4 regions of the Streptomyces sp. NPDC021212 genome follow, and region 1 is predicted to be linked to each of the others. Evidence: riboswitches for the same ligand, from Rfam matches in the RefSeq annotation. Region 1 holds a riboswitch; each other region holds the start of a gene.
What was found. A riboswitch is a leader RNA that binds a small molecule or an ion and turns the genes downstream of it on or off. The one in region 1 is predicted to bind cobalamin.

Region 1 (4,301 bases):
GAGCACCCGCCGGGCCTGCGCCACCACCCGCAGCCCGGTGCCGGTCGGCGCCACCGTCCGGGAGGTACGCCGCAAAAGCCGCACCCCGAGGGCCCGTTCGAGCGACGCCAGCGTGCGGGACACCGCCGCCTGGGAGACCCCGAGCGCGATCGCGGCATCGGTGAACGTGCCCTCGTCCACGATCGCGACGAGACAGCGCAACTGCCGCAGCTCCACATCCATAACCCAAGCGTATAGGTGCCACGCTCAACGCATTATGTGCAACGGTCGCACGACCCCACGATCGGCTCATGGACGCAGCCCACGCCACCGCTTCCGCCCCCGCGCGGGAAACCACGATGCCACCCCGCACCGGTCCGGACCTGCCGGATTCCTCGGACCGGAAACCGGCCGGGCGGCGGCCGCCGGCCGGTGTGCTCACCATGGCCGGCAGCGGCCTGTCCAACCAGACCGGGGCCGCGATCGGCTCCCTCGCCTTCCCCGTGCTCGGTGCCACCGGCGTCGTCGCGGTACGCCAGTACGTCGCGGCCCTCGTCCTGCTGGCCGTCGGCCGCCCCCGCCTGCGGTCCTTCACCAAGCAGCAGTGGTGGCCGGTGCTGCTGCTGGCCCTGGTCTTCGGCGCCATGAACCTGTCCCTCTACAGCGCCATCGACCGCATCGGCCTCGGACTGGCGGTGACCCTGGAATTCCTCGGCCCGCTCACCATCGCCCTGTCCGCCTCCCACCGCCGCACGGACGCGTGCTGTGCGCTGGTCGCCCTGGCGGGCGTCGTCACCCTGATGCGCCCTCAGCCCTCCACCGACTACCTGGGCCTCGGCCTCGGGTTGCTGGCCGCCGCCTGCTGGGCGTCGTACATCCTGCTCAACCGCACCGTCGGCCGCCGCGTCCCCGGCGCGCAGGGGTCGGCGGCGGCCGCCGCGGTCTCCGCCCTGCTGTTCCTGCCCGTCGGCATCGTCATCGCCGTCCAGCACCCGCCGACCCCGGGGGCGGCCGGTTACGCCATCGCCGCCGGGGTCCTCTCCTCCGCCGTGCCCTACCTCGCCGACCTGTTCACCCTGCGCCGCGTCCCCGCCCAGACCTTCGGGCTGTTCATGAGCGTCAACCCGGTCCTCGCCGCCATTGTCGGCTGGATCATCCTCGGCCAGACCCTGGGGTGGACCGAGTGGGCGAGCATCGGTGCCATCGTGGCGGCCAACGCGCTCAGCATCCTCACCTCACGGGCCTGAGGACTGTATGAAGTGCCACTTGCCGGATTTGCGGGGCGACATCTATGGTTGCCGCGCCGTGGTGTTCGGGAAGCCGGTGTGAAACCGGAGCGGCCCTCGCCACTGTGATCGGGGAGTTACCGTCCCGTTCCGCGGCCTGGGGGCCAGGTCGCGGAGCCACTGGCCGCCACGGCGCGGCCGGGAAGGCAGGGGCGGTCGCGTCGACCCGTCAGCCAGGAGACCGGCCGCGGCATCTCACGAAGTGATCCACGAGGTGCTGGAGCGTGACCGCATGACCCTGCCCACCGCACTGCGCTGGCGGCGCGAGGACACCGTCCGGACCGCCGGGCTCCTGGCGGTGATCGTCGCCCTGCACGCCGTCGCCTTCGGCCTGCTCTTCCTCGTCGTCGCGCCCCAGCACTACGAGGTCGGCGCCAAGACGTTCGGGGTCGGCCTCGGGATCACCGCGTACACCCTGGGCATGCGGCACGCCTTCGACGCCGACCACATCGCCGCCATCGACAACACCACCCGCAAGCTGATGGCCGACGGCAAGCGGCCGGTCTCGGTGGGCTTCTGGTTCGCGCTCGGCCACTCCAGCGTCGTGGTCGTCCTGGCCGCGCTGGTCGCCGGCGGTACGCAGCTGGCGGGCACCCTGGTGAACGAGAAGTCCGGCACCCACCAGGTCCTCGGTGTCATCGGCACCACGGTGTCGGGGACCTTCCTCTACCTCATCGCCGCGCTCAACCTGGTCGCCCTGCTCGGCATCCTGCGGGTCTTCCGGGCGATGCGTGCCGGGCGGTTCGACGAGACGGAGCTGGAGGCGCACCTGGACTCGCGCGGCTTCATGAACCGGTTCCTGGGACGCTTCACGAAGTCCATCACCCGGCCCGGCCAGATGTTCCCGCTCGGCTTCCTCTTCGGGCTCGGGTTCGACACCGCCACCGAGGTCACGCTGATGGTGATGGCCGGGAGCGGCGCCGCCGCGGGGCTGCCCTGGTACGCCGTCCTGTGCCTGCCGCTGCTCTTCGCCGCCGGGATGAGCCTGTTCGACACCCTCGACGGCACCTTCATGAACTTCGCCTACCACTGGGCGTTCTCCAACCCGGTCCGCAAGGTGTTCTACAACCTGGCCATCACCGGTCTGTCGATCGCGGTGGCCTTCTTCATCGGCACCATCGAGCTGGTCGGCGTCCTCCACGACAAGCTCGCCCTGCGGGACTCCGTCACCGGCTGGATCTCCGACCTGAACCTGGACAACGTCGGATACATCATCGTCGGTCTCTTCGTCGTGGTGTGGGCCGCGGCGCTGGCCTACTGGCGGATCGCCAAGGTCGAACAGCGCTGGACCGTCCGCACCGCCCCGGCCACCGCGGACGGAGAGGGCGGCTGACACCGGCCGAACCGGCTGACACCGCTCCCGGGTCCGGGCGCCCGTCCGGGTGACAGTGCCGGGGCGGGCCCGGAATGGCCGCCGCGGAACGGGAACCCGCATGGTGGCGCCCGGACCGTCCGGCCGCGCCGCACCGGGAAGGCGGTACCCGCTATGGCTCTGTCCCATGGCCACGCACACGGCACCGTGACGCAGCGGCTGATCGCCGACCACCTCGTGTCCGGCCGCATGGAGCCGGGGGAGGAGATCGCGCTGCGCGTCGACCAGACGCTCACCCAGGACGCCACCGGCACCCTGGTGATGCAGGAGCTGGAGGCGCTGGCGCTGGACCGGGTCCGGACGCAGGTCAGCGTCCAGTACGTCGACCACAACATCCTCCAGGCCGACGAGCGCAACGCCGAGGACCACCTCTTTCTGCGCTCGGCCGCCCGCCGCTTCGGCCTGTGGTTCTCCAAGCCCGGCAACGGCGTCTCCCACCCGACCCACATGCAGCACTTCGGCGCGCCCGGCAGAACACTCGCCGGGTCCGACTCGCACACCTGCGCGGGCGGCTCCCTGGGCATGCTGGCGATCGGCACCGGCGGCCTGGAAGTCGCCCTCGCCATGGCCGGACGGCCGCTCCACCTCACCATGCCGAAGATCTGGGGCATCCGGCTGACCGGGGAACTGCCGCCGTGGGTGAGCGCCAAGGACGTCATCCTGGAGATGCTGCGCCGTCACGGGGTGCAGGGCGGCGTCCACCGCGTGCTGGAATACCACGGGCCGGGCCTTGCCTCCCTCACCGCCATGGACCGGCACGTCATCGCGAACATGGGGGCGGAACTCGGCGCCACCACCACCGTCTTCCCCTCCGACGACGCGGTGCGCGCCTTCCTGGAGGGGGTGGGGCGGGGCGAGGACTTCGTGGAGATCGTCGCGGACGAGGACGCCCGTTACGACCTCGACGAGGAGATCGACCTGTCGTCCCTGGAACCGCTGATCGCGCGGCCCACCTCCCCGGGAAACGTCGTACCGGTCCGGGAGGCCGCCGGGGAGCCCGTCGGGCAGGCGGTCCTCGGCTCCTCCGCCAACCCCGGGTTCCGCGACTTCGCCGTACCGGCGGCCATGGTGGCGGGGCGACAGACGGCGCCCGAGGTGAGCTTCGACATCAACCCGACGTCCCGCGAAATCCTCCAGGACCTGACGCGTTCGGGCGCCACGTTCGACCTGATCGCCGCCGGTGGCCGCATCCACCAGTCGGGGTGCCTCGGCTGCATCGGCATGGGCCAGGCCCCCGCGGCGGGGCGCAATTCGCTGCGCACGTTCCCGCGCAACTTCCCCGGCCGCTCCGGCACCGAGGACGACGCGGTGTGGCTGTGTTCGCCGGAGACCGCCACGGCCTCCGCGCTGACCGGCGTCATCACGGATCCGCGCGACTGGGCCGACCGGCTGTCGGCAAAGCCGCCCGCGCCGGACGCCCCCGAACCGCCGTCGGTCAACGACGCCATGCTGGAGCCACCACTGCCGCCGGACGAGGCACACCGCGTCCGGCTGCGGCGCGGCCCCAACATCTCCGCCCTGCCCGAGCTGGATCCGCTGCCGGACACCCTCGAAGGGCCGGTCCTCCTCAAGGCGGGTGATGACGTCTCGACCGACGAAATCTCCCCGGCCGGGGCGAAGGCCCTGCCCTACCGGTCCAACATTCCGAAGCTGGCCGAGTTCAC
Region 2 (4,301 bases), on a different contig from region 1:
TCGCCCTCGGGGTCGCGGCTGGTGTCCACGAACATCTCGCCGGGCGGCGGGCCCCAGTGCTCCTCGACCGCGTCGCGCAGCTCCCGCGGCAGCGTGGCGTACCAGCGGCGGTAATCGGCGGCGGGGATACGGACCGGGTTCTTGGCCAGCTGCTCCTCGGTGAGCCAGTCCTGGTCGTGGCCGCCCGCCTCGATGAGGGCGTAGATCAGTTCGTCGCCGACGCCGGAGACCAGGCCCGGGAGGGAACCCTCGCCGTCCTCGGGGCCGAAGTCGTACCCTTCGGCGCGCAGTCGGCGCAGCAGGGCGACGGCGCTGGCGGGGGTGTCGAGGCCGACCGCGTTGCCGATCCGGGAGTGCTTGGTGGGGTACGCGGACAGGACGAGCGCGAGGCGCTTGTCGGCCGCCGGTATGTGCCGGAGCCGGGCGTGTCGTACCGCGATTCCGGCGACACGCGCGGCGCGCTCGGGGTCGGCGGCGTAGACCGGCAGACCGTCCTCGTCGACCTCCTTGAAGGAGAACGGCACGGTGATCAGCCGCCCGTCGAACTCCGGGACGGCGACCTGGGTCGCGGCGTCCAGCGGCGACAGACCCTCGTCGTTCTCCTCCCACGCGCGGCGCGACGAGGTCAGGCACAGCGCCTGGAGCACGGGGACGTCGAGCGCGGCGAGCGCGCCCGCGTCCCACGCCTCGTCGTCGCCGCCCGCCGACGCCTCGGCGGGGCGGGTGCCGCCCGCGGCGAGCACGGTGGTGACGACGGCGTCGGCCGCGCCGAGTGCCTCGATCAGCTCGGGCTCGGGGGCCCGGAGGGAGGCGACGAACAGCGGCAGCGGGCGTCCTCCGGCGTCCTCGACGGCCTGGCAGAGCGCCTCCACGAAGGCGGTGTTGCCGCTCATGTGGTGGGCCCGGTAGTAGAGCAGGGCGATCGTCGGGCCGGTGACGTCCTCGCGCGCGCTGCGCTCCAGCGGCCCCCAGGTGGGGGCGGGGGCGGGCGGTTCGAAGCCGTGGCCGGTCAGCAGCACGGTGTCGGACAGGAACCGGGCCAGCTGGCCCAGATTGGCGGGGCCGCCGTGCGCGAGGTAGGCGTGCGCCTCGGCGGCGATCCCCACGGGGACCGTGGACGCCTCCATGAGCTGGGCGTCGGGAGCCTGTTCACCGGTGAGGACGACGACGGGGAGGTCGCCCGCGAGCAGGGTTTCGAGGCCCTCCTCCCAGGCGCGGACGCCACCGAGCAGCCGCACGACGACGAGTTCGGCACCGTCGAGGAGCCCGGGCAGATCGTCGAGCGCGAGCCGCGCCGGGTTGGCGAGACGGTACGGCACCGGGCCCGTGGCCGCACGGGCACTGAGCAGGTCGGTGTCGGAGGTCGACAGCAGCAGAATCATGGCTCAGCGCCTTCCTCGGGGTCCGCGCCCCGGCGGGTGGGAAGACGGCGGGAGTTCCTGGCTCGCACGGCGGGCTGCCGTGCTCACAGTGGCGGGACCGCACCGGATTCGCACCGGTTTCCTCCCCTTGACGCCGTCTTGTGCGTCCAGCGGGCCACATGGCCCGCCGCAGAGCATAGTAGGCGTTGCTGACCTGGCACGGGACAGTGAGGGCCGACCGGACGTCGGTATGCTCGCCGCCATGTCCCTCCCCCCGACAACCGTCCCACTTGCGAACGAAGCGCCCTCTCAAGCGCCCTCGCGGCGGGCGCGCGGTCGCGATGACGCCTGCCCCGGCGCGCTGCGGCTGCACCCCGCGGACGACGGCTCGCTGGCCCGCATCCGGATACCGGGCGGGCTACTGACGGCAGGTCAGGCGCGGGTGCTGGCGCGGGCGAGCGAGGAGCTGGGGGACGGCCGGCTGGGCCTCACCTCGCGGGGCAATCTCCAGATCCGCGGCCTGGACGCGGCATGCGGCGGCGAGCTGGCGGCCGGTCTGCGGGAGGCCGGACTGCTCCCCTCCGACCGGTACGACCGGGTGCGCAACATCGTGGCCTCCCCGCTGAGCGGCCTGGACGGCGCCGGATACGGCGATGTCACGGCGTGGGCGCGGGAGTTGGACGCCGCGCTGTGTGCAGGTGAGTGGGAAGAGTTGTCCGGCTTGTCGGGCCGTTTCCTGTTCGCGATGGACGACGGCCGCGGCGATGTGGCCGCGTTGGGCGCGGATGTGACATTGATCGCAACGCGCGACGGCGGAGCGGTGCTACGGGTGGGCCCCGGCGCGTCCGGCGTGTCGGACACGGGGTTCGCGCTGGAGGTGTCGGCGCGGGACGCGCCGCGCGCCGCCGCGCTGGCCGCCGTGGAGTTCCTGGCCAGGGCCCGGGCGAGCGGTACGCGGGCGTGGCGGGTGCGCGAACTGCCCGCGCAACACGCCGTGACCGCCGACGGCTTGGCGGCGCGGCTCGCGGACGAGGGTGCCGAAGCCGTACGTATCGGACACGACAGACCGGGTGGCACGCCGGGCGCGCCGCCCGCGCCGGGCGTCGTGTCCGGGCCGGACGGGTGGCACGCCGTGTCCGTCCTCGTACCTCTGGGCCGGGTCGGCGCCGCGCAGTGGCGGCTGCTGGCCGGGCTCGCCTCCCGGGACGGGTCGGACGCGCTGCGTGTGACACCCTGGCGCGGCGTGGTGCTCCCGGGCTTCACCGCGGACGGCGCGGCGCACGCGTCACGGGAGGTGGCCGACGCGGGGCTGGTGACCGATCCGGACTCCCCGTGGACCGGGGTCGGCGCGTGCACGGGACGGCCGGGCTGCGCCAAGTCCCTGGCCGATGTGCGCGCCCACGCGGAGCGCGCGGTGGCGGGCGCTCCCCGCTCCCCTGACGCCGACGCGCCGCCGGTGTACTTCTCCGGCTGCGAGCGGCGCTGCGGCCACCCCGGCGGCCGCTGGGTGGACGCGCTGGCCACCTCCGGTACGGACTACCGGCTCACCGTACGAGACGCGCAGGGCCCCGACGGCGCGACCGGCGCGACCGGCGTCGGCGAAACAGACGTGGCAGACGTAACGGCGGAGCAATTGGCCGACGCCGTGGCGGCGGCCCGCGGAACGGCATGATCAACGACATGATCGAGGACACAGTGTTCGACTACGAGAAGGACGGGGCGGCCATCTACCGCGCCTCCTTTGCCACCATCCGCGCCGAGGCGGACCTGGGCGGCCTCCCCGCCGACGTCAGCCAGGTCGTGGTGCGGATGATCCACGCGTGCGGCATGGTCGACCTGGTCAAGGACCTCGCGTACACGCCCGGGGTGGTCGCGCGGGCCCGGGAGGCGCTGCGCGCCGGGGCGCCCGTGTTCTGCGACGCCCAGATGGTCGCCAGCGGCGTCACCCGCAGGCGGCTGCCCGCGGACAACGACGTGGTGTGCACGCTGTCCGACCCCGCCGTACCGGAGTTGGCGCGACGCATGGGGACCACGCGCAGCGCCGCCGCGCTGGAGCTGTGGCGGGACCGGCTGGAGGGTTCGGTCGTGGCGGTCGGCAACGCGCCCACCGCGCTGTTCCGTCTGATGGAAATACTCGAAGAAGGCGGGGCGGGCGCGCCGCGCCCGGCCGCCGTCATCGGCGTGCCGGTCGGGTTCATCGGCGCCGCCGAGTCCAAGGACGCGCTGGCCGGACATCCGGCGGCGCCCGACCATCTGGTGGTGCGCGGCCGACGCGGCGGCAGCGCCATCGCCGCGGCCGCGATCAACGCGATAGCGAGCGAGGAAGAGTGAGCGAGCAGCAGCGACAGGCGACGCCCGCGGCGAAGGGTCCGAAGGGCCGGCTGTACGGCGTGGGCCTCGGTCCCGGTGACCCGTCCCTGATGACGGTACGGGCGGTGGAGGTCATCGCCGGGGCCGATGTGGTCGCGTACCACAGCGCCCGGCACGGCCGCAGCATCGCGCGTTCCATCGCCGAGCGGCATCTGCGGCCCGACCACATCGAGGAGCGGCTGGTCTACCCGGTCACCACGGAGGGCACCGACCATCCGGGCGGCTACCGGGGCGCGATGGAGGAGTTCTACACGGAGGCGGCGGCGCGGCTCGCCGCGCATCTGGACGCGGGGCGCACGGTCGCGGTGCTGGCCGAGGGCGATCCGCTGTTCTACGGCTCGTACATGCACATGCACAAGCGGCTCGCCGACCGCTACGACACCGAGGTGATCCCCGGCGTGACCTCGGTGAGCGCGGCGGCCGCCCGGCTCGGCGCGCCGCTGGTGGAGGGCGAGGAGGTGCTGACGGTCCTCCCGGGCACGCTGCCCGAGGAGGAGCTGACGGCACGTCTCGCGACGACCGACGCGGCGGCGGTCATGAAGCTCGGCCGCACCTTCCCGGCCGTGCGGC
Region 3 (4,301 bases), on a different contig from region 1:
CGCGGGGACGGTGGCCGTGGCGGCGCCCCCGCGGGCGCTCTGGGCGATCCGGGTCGCCGGGCGGGAGCGCAGGTAGTAGGTGGTCTTGATGCCGCGCTTCCAGGCGTACGCGTACATCGAGCTGAGCTTGCCGATGGTCGGCGCCGCCATGAAGAGGTTCAGCGACTGGCTCTGGTCGAGGTACGGGGTACGGGCCGCCGCCATGTCGATCAGGGCGCGCTGCGGGACCTCCCACGCGGTGCGGTACAGGTCCCGTACGTCGCTCGGCACCCAGGAGAGGTCCTGGACCGAGCCGTTGGCCTCGCGCAGCGCGTCACGGGTCTGGGCGTCCCATACGCCGAGCTTCTTCAGGTCGTTCACCAGGTAGGAGTTGACCTGGAGGAACTCACCGCTGAGCGTTTCGCGCTTGAAGAGGTTGGAGACCTGCGGCTCGATGCACTCGTACACGCCCGCGATGGAGGCGATGGTGGCGGTCGGCGCGATCGCCAGCAGCAGCGAGTTCCGCATGCCGGTCGTGGCCATCCGCCGGCGCAGCGCCTCCCAGCGCTCGGGCCAGGTGGCCCGCGCGTCGGCGTAGTGGTCCGGGTGGAGCACACCGCGCGCGGTGCGGGTCTCGGCCCAGGCCGGGTGCGGGCCGTGGCGCTCGGCGAGGTCGCAGGACGCCTCGTACGCGGCGAGCATGATGCGCTCGGAGATCCGGGTGGAGAGCGCCTGTGCCTCGGGCGAGTCGAACGGGAGCCGCAGCCGGAAGAAGACGTCCTGGAGGCCCATCAGGCCCAGACCGACCGGCCGCCAGCGGGAGTTGGAGGCCCCGGCCTCGTCGGTGGGGTAGAAGTTGATGTCCACCACGCGGTCGAGGAAGGTCACGGCGGTGCGGACGGTGCGGTCCAGCCGCTCCCAGTCCATCTCACCGTTCTCCCCGAGGTGGGCGGCGAGGTTGACCGAGCCGAGGTTGCAGACGGCGGTCTCGCCGTCGTCGGTGACCTCCAGGATCTCGGTGCACAGGTTGGAGGAGTGGACGACCCGGCCCGGCTCGGCGGTCTGGTTGGCGGTGCGGTTGGCGGCGTCCTTGAACGTCATCCAGCCGTTGCCGGTCTGCGCGAGGGTGCGCATCATCCGGGCGTACAGCTGGCGCGCCGGGACCTGCTTGAGCGCCCGCCCCTCGGCCTCGAAGCGGCGGTACGCGGCGTCGAACTCCTCGCCCCACAGGTCCACCAGCTCGGGCGCGTCCACCGGCGAGAACAGCGACCAGTCGGCGTCCGCCTCGACGCGGCGCATGAACTCGTCCGGGATCCAGTGCGCGATGTTGAGGTTGTGGGTGCGGCGGGCCTCTTCGCCCGTGTTGTCCCGCAGCTCCAGGAACTCCTCGATGTCCGCGTGCCACGTCTCCAGGTAGACGCAGGCCGCGCCCTTGCGCCGGCCGCCCTGGTTGACGGCCGCCACCGAGGCGTCGAGCGTGCGCAGGAACGGCACGATGCCGTTGGAGTGCCCGTTGGTGCCGCGGATGAGCGAACCGCGGGCGCGGATGCGGGAGTACGACAGACCGATGCCGCCCGCGTGCTTCGACAGCCGCGCCACCTGGTGGTAGCGGTTGTAGATCGAGTCCAGCTCGTCCAGCGGCGAGTCCAGCAGATAGCAGGACGACATCTGCGGGTGGCGGGTGCCGGAGTTGAACAGCGTGGGGGAGCTGGGCAGGTACGACAGCGTGCTCGTCATCCGGTACAGCTCGGCGACGTCGCCCAGCGCCCGCTCCGACAGGTCCTCGGCGAGCCCGCAGGCCACGCGCAGCAGGAAGTGCTGCGGGGTCTCGATCACCTGACGGGTGATCGGGTGGCGCAGCAGATAGCGGCTGTGCAGGGTGCGCAGCCCGAAGTAACCGAAGCGGTCGTCGGCCCCGTCGGCCAGCGCCTGGTCGACCAGCGCGTCCAGCCGGGCGGCGTGGGTCGTCACGAACTCGGCGGTGGAGTCGGCGATCAGGCCCTCGCCGTGGCCCACGGCGACGGAGGCGGTGAAGGAGTCCGCGCCCTGCCCGGCCGCCTCTTCGGCGATCGCGCGGGTCAGCAGCCGCGCGGCGAGCCTGGAGTACTCCGGCTCCTCGCCGATGAGTCCGGCCGCCGCCTCGGTCGCCAGGGAGCGCAACTCCGTTTCGTCCGAACCGGGATGGCGGCCGCGCAGGGCGGCGGCCGCGACCTTGCCGGGGTCGGTGGCGGGCAGATCGGCGGTGAGCGCGGTCAGGGTCCGCAGCAGGGCGGTCCCGGGGGCGTCGGCCGCTGCCGGAGTGTCGGCTGCCTCTGAGACCGGGTCGGCGGGCGCGATGGTCACTGAAGTGTTCTCCCTCGCTCGGCTGGGGGCCTGCGAGGGCGGTGCGCGATGGCCGCTTACGGGCATGCCGATTGCGCTTCACGGCACACCACGCAGCGTCCATCGACCCACCCCGCGAGGCCCGGACGTATGCAGACGGCCGTCGGCAGGTCATCGGACTCACGGATACGCGAAAGCGCACACGTACACCGTTGCGGGACAGTTCCGGATTCGCACCGGATTCCCCTGCGGCGACAGCGAGCACGAGCATACATCTTGTGTCGCGCTGCGTACGCGCCCCCAGATGTTGTGTCGTCAGCTGGGGGGATTCGTATGTATGTGCTAGTTGCGCCGGGTCTCGGCAGCGCCGGAATCCATGCGGCCGACCCCGGAAAACTAGCTTCCCGGACCGCTCGTCCGCCATTCGTCCAGGGCACGGGCGAGGCGGTCGCGGTAGCCGGCGTAGCCGTCCTCGTACGCGCCGCGAAGCTCGCTCCGCGGCTCGACGGTACGGGACGCGGCGCGCCAGTGGGACGCGTCCACGGGGTCGCCGAGCGACCGCCAGGCGACCGCCACCGCGCCCCGCGCGCCGACCTCCGGCTCGTCCGGAACGGCCACCGGGCGGCCCATGACGTTCGCGAAAATCTCCGTCCACGCGGCGGAACGCACGCCTCCGCCGCACAGCGCGAGCCGCCCCGAGAGCCCGGCCGCCTCCAGGCAGTGGCGGGCCGCGTAGGCGATGGCCTCGCACACGGCCCGTACGGTGTCGGCGCGGGTGGTGGCGAGCGTGAGACCGTCCAACCGCCCCTGAGCGGCGGGCTCCACGAACGGCGCGCGTTCCCCGGCGCCGGACAGGAAGGGCAGCGCCGTCACGCCGTTCGCGCCCGGCGGGCTCCCGTCGAGCAGGGTGTCCAGGGCGGCGGTGGTCGCCCCTGTGAGATCGAGCACCCACTCCAGGGCGGCGGTGCCGACCATCGCGGGCATCGCGCGCAGCCAGCGGTCCGGGTCGGGGGTGCACAGCCACATCCCGGCCGGATCGGCCGAGGGGTCCACCGTCGCGCGGTCGGTGAGCACCTGGCAGGCCAGCGTGGTGCCGACGATGAGCAGCCCGTCGCCCACGTCCCGCACCCCGCTGCCGATGGCGCACGCCGGAAGGTCGTACGGGCCGGAGACGACGGGCAGTCCGGGCGGCAGCCCGGTCAGCCGGGCCCCCTCGTCGTCCAGCGCGAGGACGGTGCCGGGCGGCGCGGGCGGGGGCAGCAGCCGGGCGTGGCCGGCCAGTCCGCACGGCTCCAGGGCGCCGGTCACATAGGTGCGGGTGGTGACGTCCAGGAACGGCAGGGAGGCGTCGGAGGCGTCCACGGCGATGACACCGGTCAGCCGCTGGGCCACCGCGTCCACGCAGTAGCCCGCGACCGCCGCCCGCTCCAGGGTCTCCGGCTCGTGCTCGGCCAGCCATCGCAGCAGCGGGGCATGGCAGCCCGGGAACAGCCCGGAGCCGGTGAGGGCGTAGAGGGCGGCGAGCGTGCCGTCGGCGCGCCAGCGGGCGATGGTGTCGCCTGCCCGGCCGTCCAGCCAGGAGATCGGCGGGCGCACCGCCCGGCCCGCCTCGTCCCGCAGCCACAGCCCGTCGCCCTGGCCGGTGAGCGCGAGCGCGACGGGCGGGCCGGGGAGCGCCGCGGCCACCTCGCGCACCACCTCGGCGACCGTGCGCAGTACCTCCTCCAGGTCCTGTTCGACCCGGCCGCCGGGGAGGCGGTCCAACGTGCTGGGGCGGGCCGCGGAGGCGAGCGCGACCCCGTCGCGGCCGAAGGCCACGGCCTTGGTGACGGAGGTGCCGACGTCCACTCCGATGATCACGCGCATGCCCTGCCGCCCTTCGGAACCGGTGCCCCATCACACGAGGGATGCTAGATTTAACATTCACGACGTGATCAGGCAATGGCCCGGACGTCAGCGTCCAGGCGATGGTTGACGCAGGGGAGAACCCGGATGACCGC
Region 4 (4,301 bases), on a different contig from region 1:
CTCCGCGGCCCGCCGCCGAATCGCGTCGGCGAGACCGCGCTCGCGCAGCCACTCCAGCGCCTTCACGGTGCCCCGGGTGCCCGGCAGCACCACCAGATCGGCGTCCGCCAGCTCCTCCGGGCGGTCCACGAAGCGCACGACCACGCCCGGCTCGGCGGCCAGCGCGTCCACGTCGGTGAAGTTGGACATCAGCGGTACGGCGGCCACCGCGACCCGCAGCACGTCCGCGCCGTGCGGCGGCGCGACGACGCTCTCGCGCACCGCGCCGCGCAGCGAGACGCGCAGCCCGTCCTCCTCGTCGATGCCGAGGCCGTGCGCGTACGGCAGGACGCCGACGGTCGGTCGGCCGGTGAGGTCGCGCAGCATGTCGAGGCCGGGTTCCAGCAGGCTCACATCGCCGCGGAACTTGTTCACCACATAGGCGGCGACATGCCGCTGGTCCTCGCGGGACAGCAGCGCGGTCGTGCCGAAGAAGGACGCGAAGACGCCGCCGCGGTCGATGTCCCCGACCACGACGACCGGCAGCCCCGCGGCCCGGGCCAGACCCAGGTTGACGATGTCGGTGCGGCGCAGATTGATCTCGGCCGGGCTGCCCGCGCCTTCGCAGATCACCGCGTCGTGCGTGCGCCGCAGCTCGCCCAGGCAGTCGGTGACGGTCTCCAGCAGCCCTTCGCGCCACTGCGCGTGCTGCTTTCCCTCGGGGGACACTGTGCCCGACAGCGGCTTCGCCTCGGGCCCAGACCCCCCGTAATACCCACGCGCGCTCATCTCGCCCACCGGCTTGCCGAGCAGCACCACCTGGCTGCTGCGGTCGCTGCCCGGCTTCAGCAGGACCGGGTTCATCAGGGCGCTCGGTTCGACGCGCGCGGCGGCGGCCTGCATGGCCTGCGCCCGCCCGATCTCGGCGCCGTCCCGGGTGACGAAGGAGTTGAGCGACATGTTCTGCGCCTTGAACGGGGCGACCCGGAGCCCTTTGCGCGCCAGCCAGCGGCATATGCCCGCCGTGACGACGCTCTTACCGGCGTCCGAGGTCGTCCCCGCGATGAGCAGTCCGCCCCCCAGGGTCATCGGTTCACCTTTTCCTGATCGGGTTCCTGATCGGCTCCGGAGCGAGCCACGACGGTGGTGAGCAGCGCGAGCGCGGACACCCGCCGCGAGAGGCGGATCGCCCGCGGAATGTCGGCCACCGCCACGGGACGGCCGCCCGGATTCAGCACGGGGCGGTGCTCGACCCGGCCCCCGTACGCCAGCGTCCCGCCCAGCCGGACCCCCAGCGCGCCCGCGAACGCCGCCTCCACCGGGCCCGCGTTGGGGCTCGGGTGGCGTCCGCCGTCGCGGCGCCAGGCGCGCCACGCGCCGCGCGGGTCGGGCCCGGCGAGGGCGGCCAGGGCCGCGGTGAGACGGGCGCCGGGCCAGCCCGCGACGTCGTCCAGCCGGGCCGCCGCCCAGCCGAACCGGCGGTAGCGGGCCGACTTGTGGCCCACCATGGCGTCCAGGGTGTTGACGGCGCGGAAGCCGACGAGCCCCGGCACCCCGGCCACAGCCCCCCACACCAGCGCGCCCACCACCGCGTCCGAGGTGTTTTCGGCCACCGACTCGACGACCGCCCGCGCGATCTGCTGCTCGTCCAGCGCCTGCGGATCGCGTCCGCACAGATGCGGCAGCCGCTCCCGTGCGGCGTCGACGTCCCCGGCGGCCAGCGCGTCGCCGATGGCCCGGGCCTCCCGTACCAGCGAGGTGCCGCCCAGTACGGCCCAGGTGGCGGCGGCGGTCAGCGCGGCGTCGGCCGTACGGCGGGGCCTCGCGGCGGTGCGTACGGTACGCGCCAGCAGCGCGGCAGCGGCGGCCGCGCCGCCCGCGCACAGCGCGGTGTGCAGGGCCCCGGAACCGCGGTGGTCGCGCCACAGCCGCCGCTCGACGGCCGCGGCGGCGCGCCCGAACGCGGCCACCGGATGACCGCGGCGCGGATCGCCCGTGGCGAGATCGCCGAGGAAGCCGAGAGCGGCGCCGCACGCGTACGAGGCGTGGTCGGCACGCATCCCTCAGACCGCCGTCACGCCTCTGCGGCGGGGACCGCCGCCGAGCATGCGGACAGGTGGAGCTGACGGCGTGGCAGTGCCGGGCATGGCGGTATGTCCTCACTCAGGGTCCGCGCCCTGGCTCGACGTGACCGGCGGTGAGAGTCTCCTGGCTCCCGGATCCGCGGCTCTCCCGGTCTTCCAGCCTTCCTCGCGTACGGACGGCCGTGACCCCTTGCGGTGGGGGAGAGCGCTCCCCGGTGACAGTGGCGGGACCGCGCCGGATTCTCACCGGCTTCCTCTCCTGCCGCCGTTTGGCTCGGGAAGTCCACCATGGGGCGCGAATGGCCGTCAACTCGCATTTGACCTGCGATGCCAGAGTGTGCCGAGGCCCACAGGCCCCCGCCGGGCCACGCAGGGGAACGGCCGCGGGGCGGCGGGCGCCGATCGGCACCCACCGCCCCGCGGCCGTTCCGCGGCTTCAGGCCACGATCAGATAGATGCCGTACGCCACCATCGCGGCGCACAGCGCGAAACAGGCGTACGCGCCGGTGCGTGCGACCGGGGACGCGCCGCCCGCGGTGGCCTGGGGCTGCGGCTGAGCTGTACGGGAGGTGCCGATGATGCCCAGGGTGAAGACCCCTACGACGCCGACCGTCACCGCGAGGCTGACGCCGAAGACCTGGCCGAGGGCCGCCCAGTCGATGTGCATTGCGTGTGCTCCCTGTCAGCTGGTGGAACCGGTCCCCGCGGTGGCGGGGGTCGGTGCGGATTCGGACTCGGACGAGGCGTCGGAGCCGTCGGCGGCCGACGCGGCCTTTCCGGCGGGCGGCGGGGCCACCGACCGCACGGCGGCGGTGACGACGCCGACCGGCTCGGTGGGCTCCACGCTCGGCGCGTTGACGTTGCTCGCGTCCACCGGCTTGCGGCGCGAGAGCACCCAGATGACGCCGCAGCCCAGCACCGCGAGGACGGCGACCGCGGCGATGCCCCCGTTGCCCTGCCCGGCCAGCAGCGCCGCGCCGCCGGCCACCAGACCGGCGGCCGGGAGGGTCAGCACCCAGGCGGCGACCATGCGGCCCGCGGTCGACCAGCGCACCACCCCGCCCTTGCGGCCGACGCCCGCACCCATGACGGCGCCCGAGCAGACCTGCGTGGTGGACAGCGCGAAGCCGATGTGGGAGGAGGCCAGGATGACGGTCGCGGCGCCGGTCTGGGCGGCGAAGCCCTGCGGCGGCTGGATGTCGGTGATGCCCTTGCCCATGGTGCGGATGATGCGCCAGCCGCCCAGGTAGGTGCCGAGGGCGATCGCGAGGCCGGCGGAGACGATCACCCACATGGGCGGGTCGGAGTCGGGCGCGATGACGCCGCCCGTGACCAGCGCGAGGGTGATGACGCCCATCGTCTTCTGCGCGTCGTTGGTGCCGTGGGCCAGGGAGACCAGGGCGGCCGAGGCGATCTGCCCGGCGCGGTAGCCCTTCGCGGTGTCCGCCTCGGCCCGGTTGTGGGCCAGCCGGTAGGTGAGCCGGGTGGCGGCCACCGTGGCGATGCCCGCCACGACCGGCGCGGCCACGGCAGGGATGAGGACCTTCATGACGATCGCGTCGCTGTTGACCCCGTCCATGCCGACGGAGACGACGGTGGCGCCGATGAGGCCGCCGAAGAGGGCGTGCGAGGAGCTGGACGGGAGACCGGCCAGCCAGGTCACCAGATTCCAGAGGATCGCGCCGACCAGCCCTGCGAAGATCACTTCGGGCTTGATGCCGGAGCCCTCGTCGATGATTCCGCCGGAGATGGTCTTGGCGACCTCCACGGAGAGGAAGGCGCCGACGAGGTTGAGGACGGCCGACATCGCCACCGCGACCCGGGGACCGAGTGCTCCGGTGGAGATCGTGGTGGCCATCGCGTTGGCCGTGTCGTGGAAGCCGTTCGTGAAGTCGAACACCAAGGCCGTGACGATCACGATCCCGATGAGAAGCGTGATGTGTTCCATACACCCGGTCAATCAGTTCGGAGGGCGGTCATTGCCACGGTGAACGTAAGGAAACTGGGTGAACGGGAGATGAACTGAGGCGGGCGTCACGGTGACGCGGGGGCGCGGGTGGGAGAACGGCTGGTTTTCGACCGTACTCCCTTTCGTCATGGGCGATTTGACGGCCGTACATCCACCTGAAGTAGCCGACTGAAGTACCCGGCTCGCGCCGGCGCCCGTATGGAAGGATCGTCGCCCGGAGGTGAGGGCCCGTGACGGAGCCGCGAGCGGCGCGACGGCCGCAGCCGAGG

Region 2: it holds a riboswitch for cobalamin, as region 1 does, so the genes downstream of both, cobN (cobaltochelatase subunit CobN) here and ACH4SI_RS02355 (HoxN/HupN/NixA family nickel/cobalt transporter) in region 1, are expected to answer to the same signal.
Region 3: it holds a riboswitch for cobalamin, as region 1 does, so the genes downstream of both, ACH4SI_RS09995 (ribonucleoside-diphosphate reductase subunit alpha) here and ACH4SI_RS02355 (HoxN/HupN/NixA family nickel/cobalt transporter) in region 1, are expected to answer to the same signal.
Region 4: it holds a riboswitch for cobalamin, as region 1 does, so the genes downstream of both, ACH4SI_RS28265 (cobalamin biosynthesis protein) here and ACH4SI_RS02355 (HoxN/HupN/NixA family nickel/cobalt transporter) in region 1, are expected to answer to the same signal.

The regions. Positions count from the first base shown of each region.
Region 1 covers NZ_JBIRPZ010000001.1:602,610-606,910, forward strand. The annotation lists gene ACH4SI_RS02345 (LysR family transcriptional regulator) at 1-222, opposite strand, end outside; gene ACH4SI_RS02350 (EamA family transporter) at 291-1,226, shown strand; cobalamin riboswitch at 1,243-1,470, shown strand; gene ACH4SI_RS02355 (HoxN/HupN/NixA family nickel/cobalt transporter) at 1,498-2,598, shown strand; gene ACH4SI_RS02360 (aconitate hydratase) at 2,752-4,301, shown strand, end outside.
Region 2 covers NZ_JBIRPZ010000006.1:377,462-381,762, reverse strand. The annotation lists gene cobN (cobaltochelatase subunit CobN) at 1-1,382, opposite strand, end outside; cobalamin riboswitch at 1,411-1,535, opposite strand; gene cobG (precorrin-3B synthase) at 1,624-3,033, shown strand; gene ACH4SI_RS18880 (precorrin-8X methylmutase) at 3,042-3,692, shown strand; gene ACH4SI_RS18875 (precorrin-2 C(20)-methyltransferase) at 3,689-4,301, shown strand, end outside.
Region 3 covers NZ_JBIRPZ010000003.1:387,726-392,026, forward strand. The annotation lists gene ACH4SI_RS09995 (ribonucleoside-diphosphate reductase subunit alpha) at 1-2,322, opposite strand, end outside; cobalamin riboswitch at 2,449-2,589, opposite strand; gene ACH4SI_RS10000 (FGGY family carbohydrate kinase) at 2,698-4,167, opposite strand; gene ACH4SI_RS10005 (histidine phosphatase family protein) at 4,294-4,301, shown strand, end outside.
Region 4 covers NZ_JBIRPZ010000011.1:65,346-69,646, reverse strand. The annotation lists gene ACH4SI_RS28270 (cobyric acid synthase) at 1-1,068, opposite strand, end outside; gene ACH4SI_RS28265 (cobalamin biosynthesis protein) at 1,065-2,039, opposite strand; cobalamin riboswitch at 2,181-2,321, opposite strand; gene ACH4SI_RS28260 (hypothetical protein) at 2,500-2,730, opposite strand; gene ACH4SI_RS28255 (anion permease) at 2,746-4,011, opposite strand; gene ACH4SI_RS28250 (class II aldolase/adducin family protein) at 4,263-4,301, shown strand, end outside.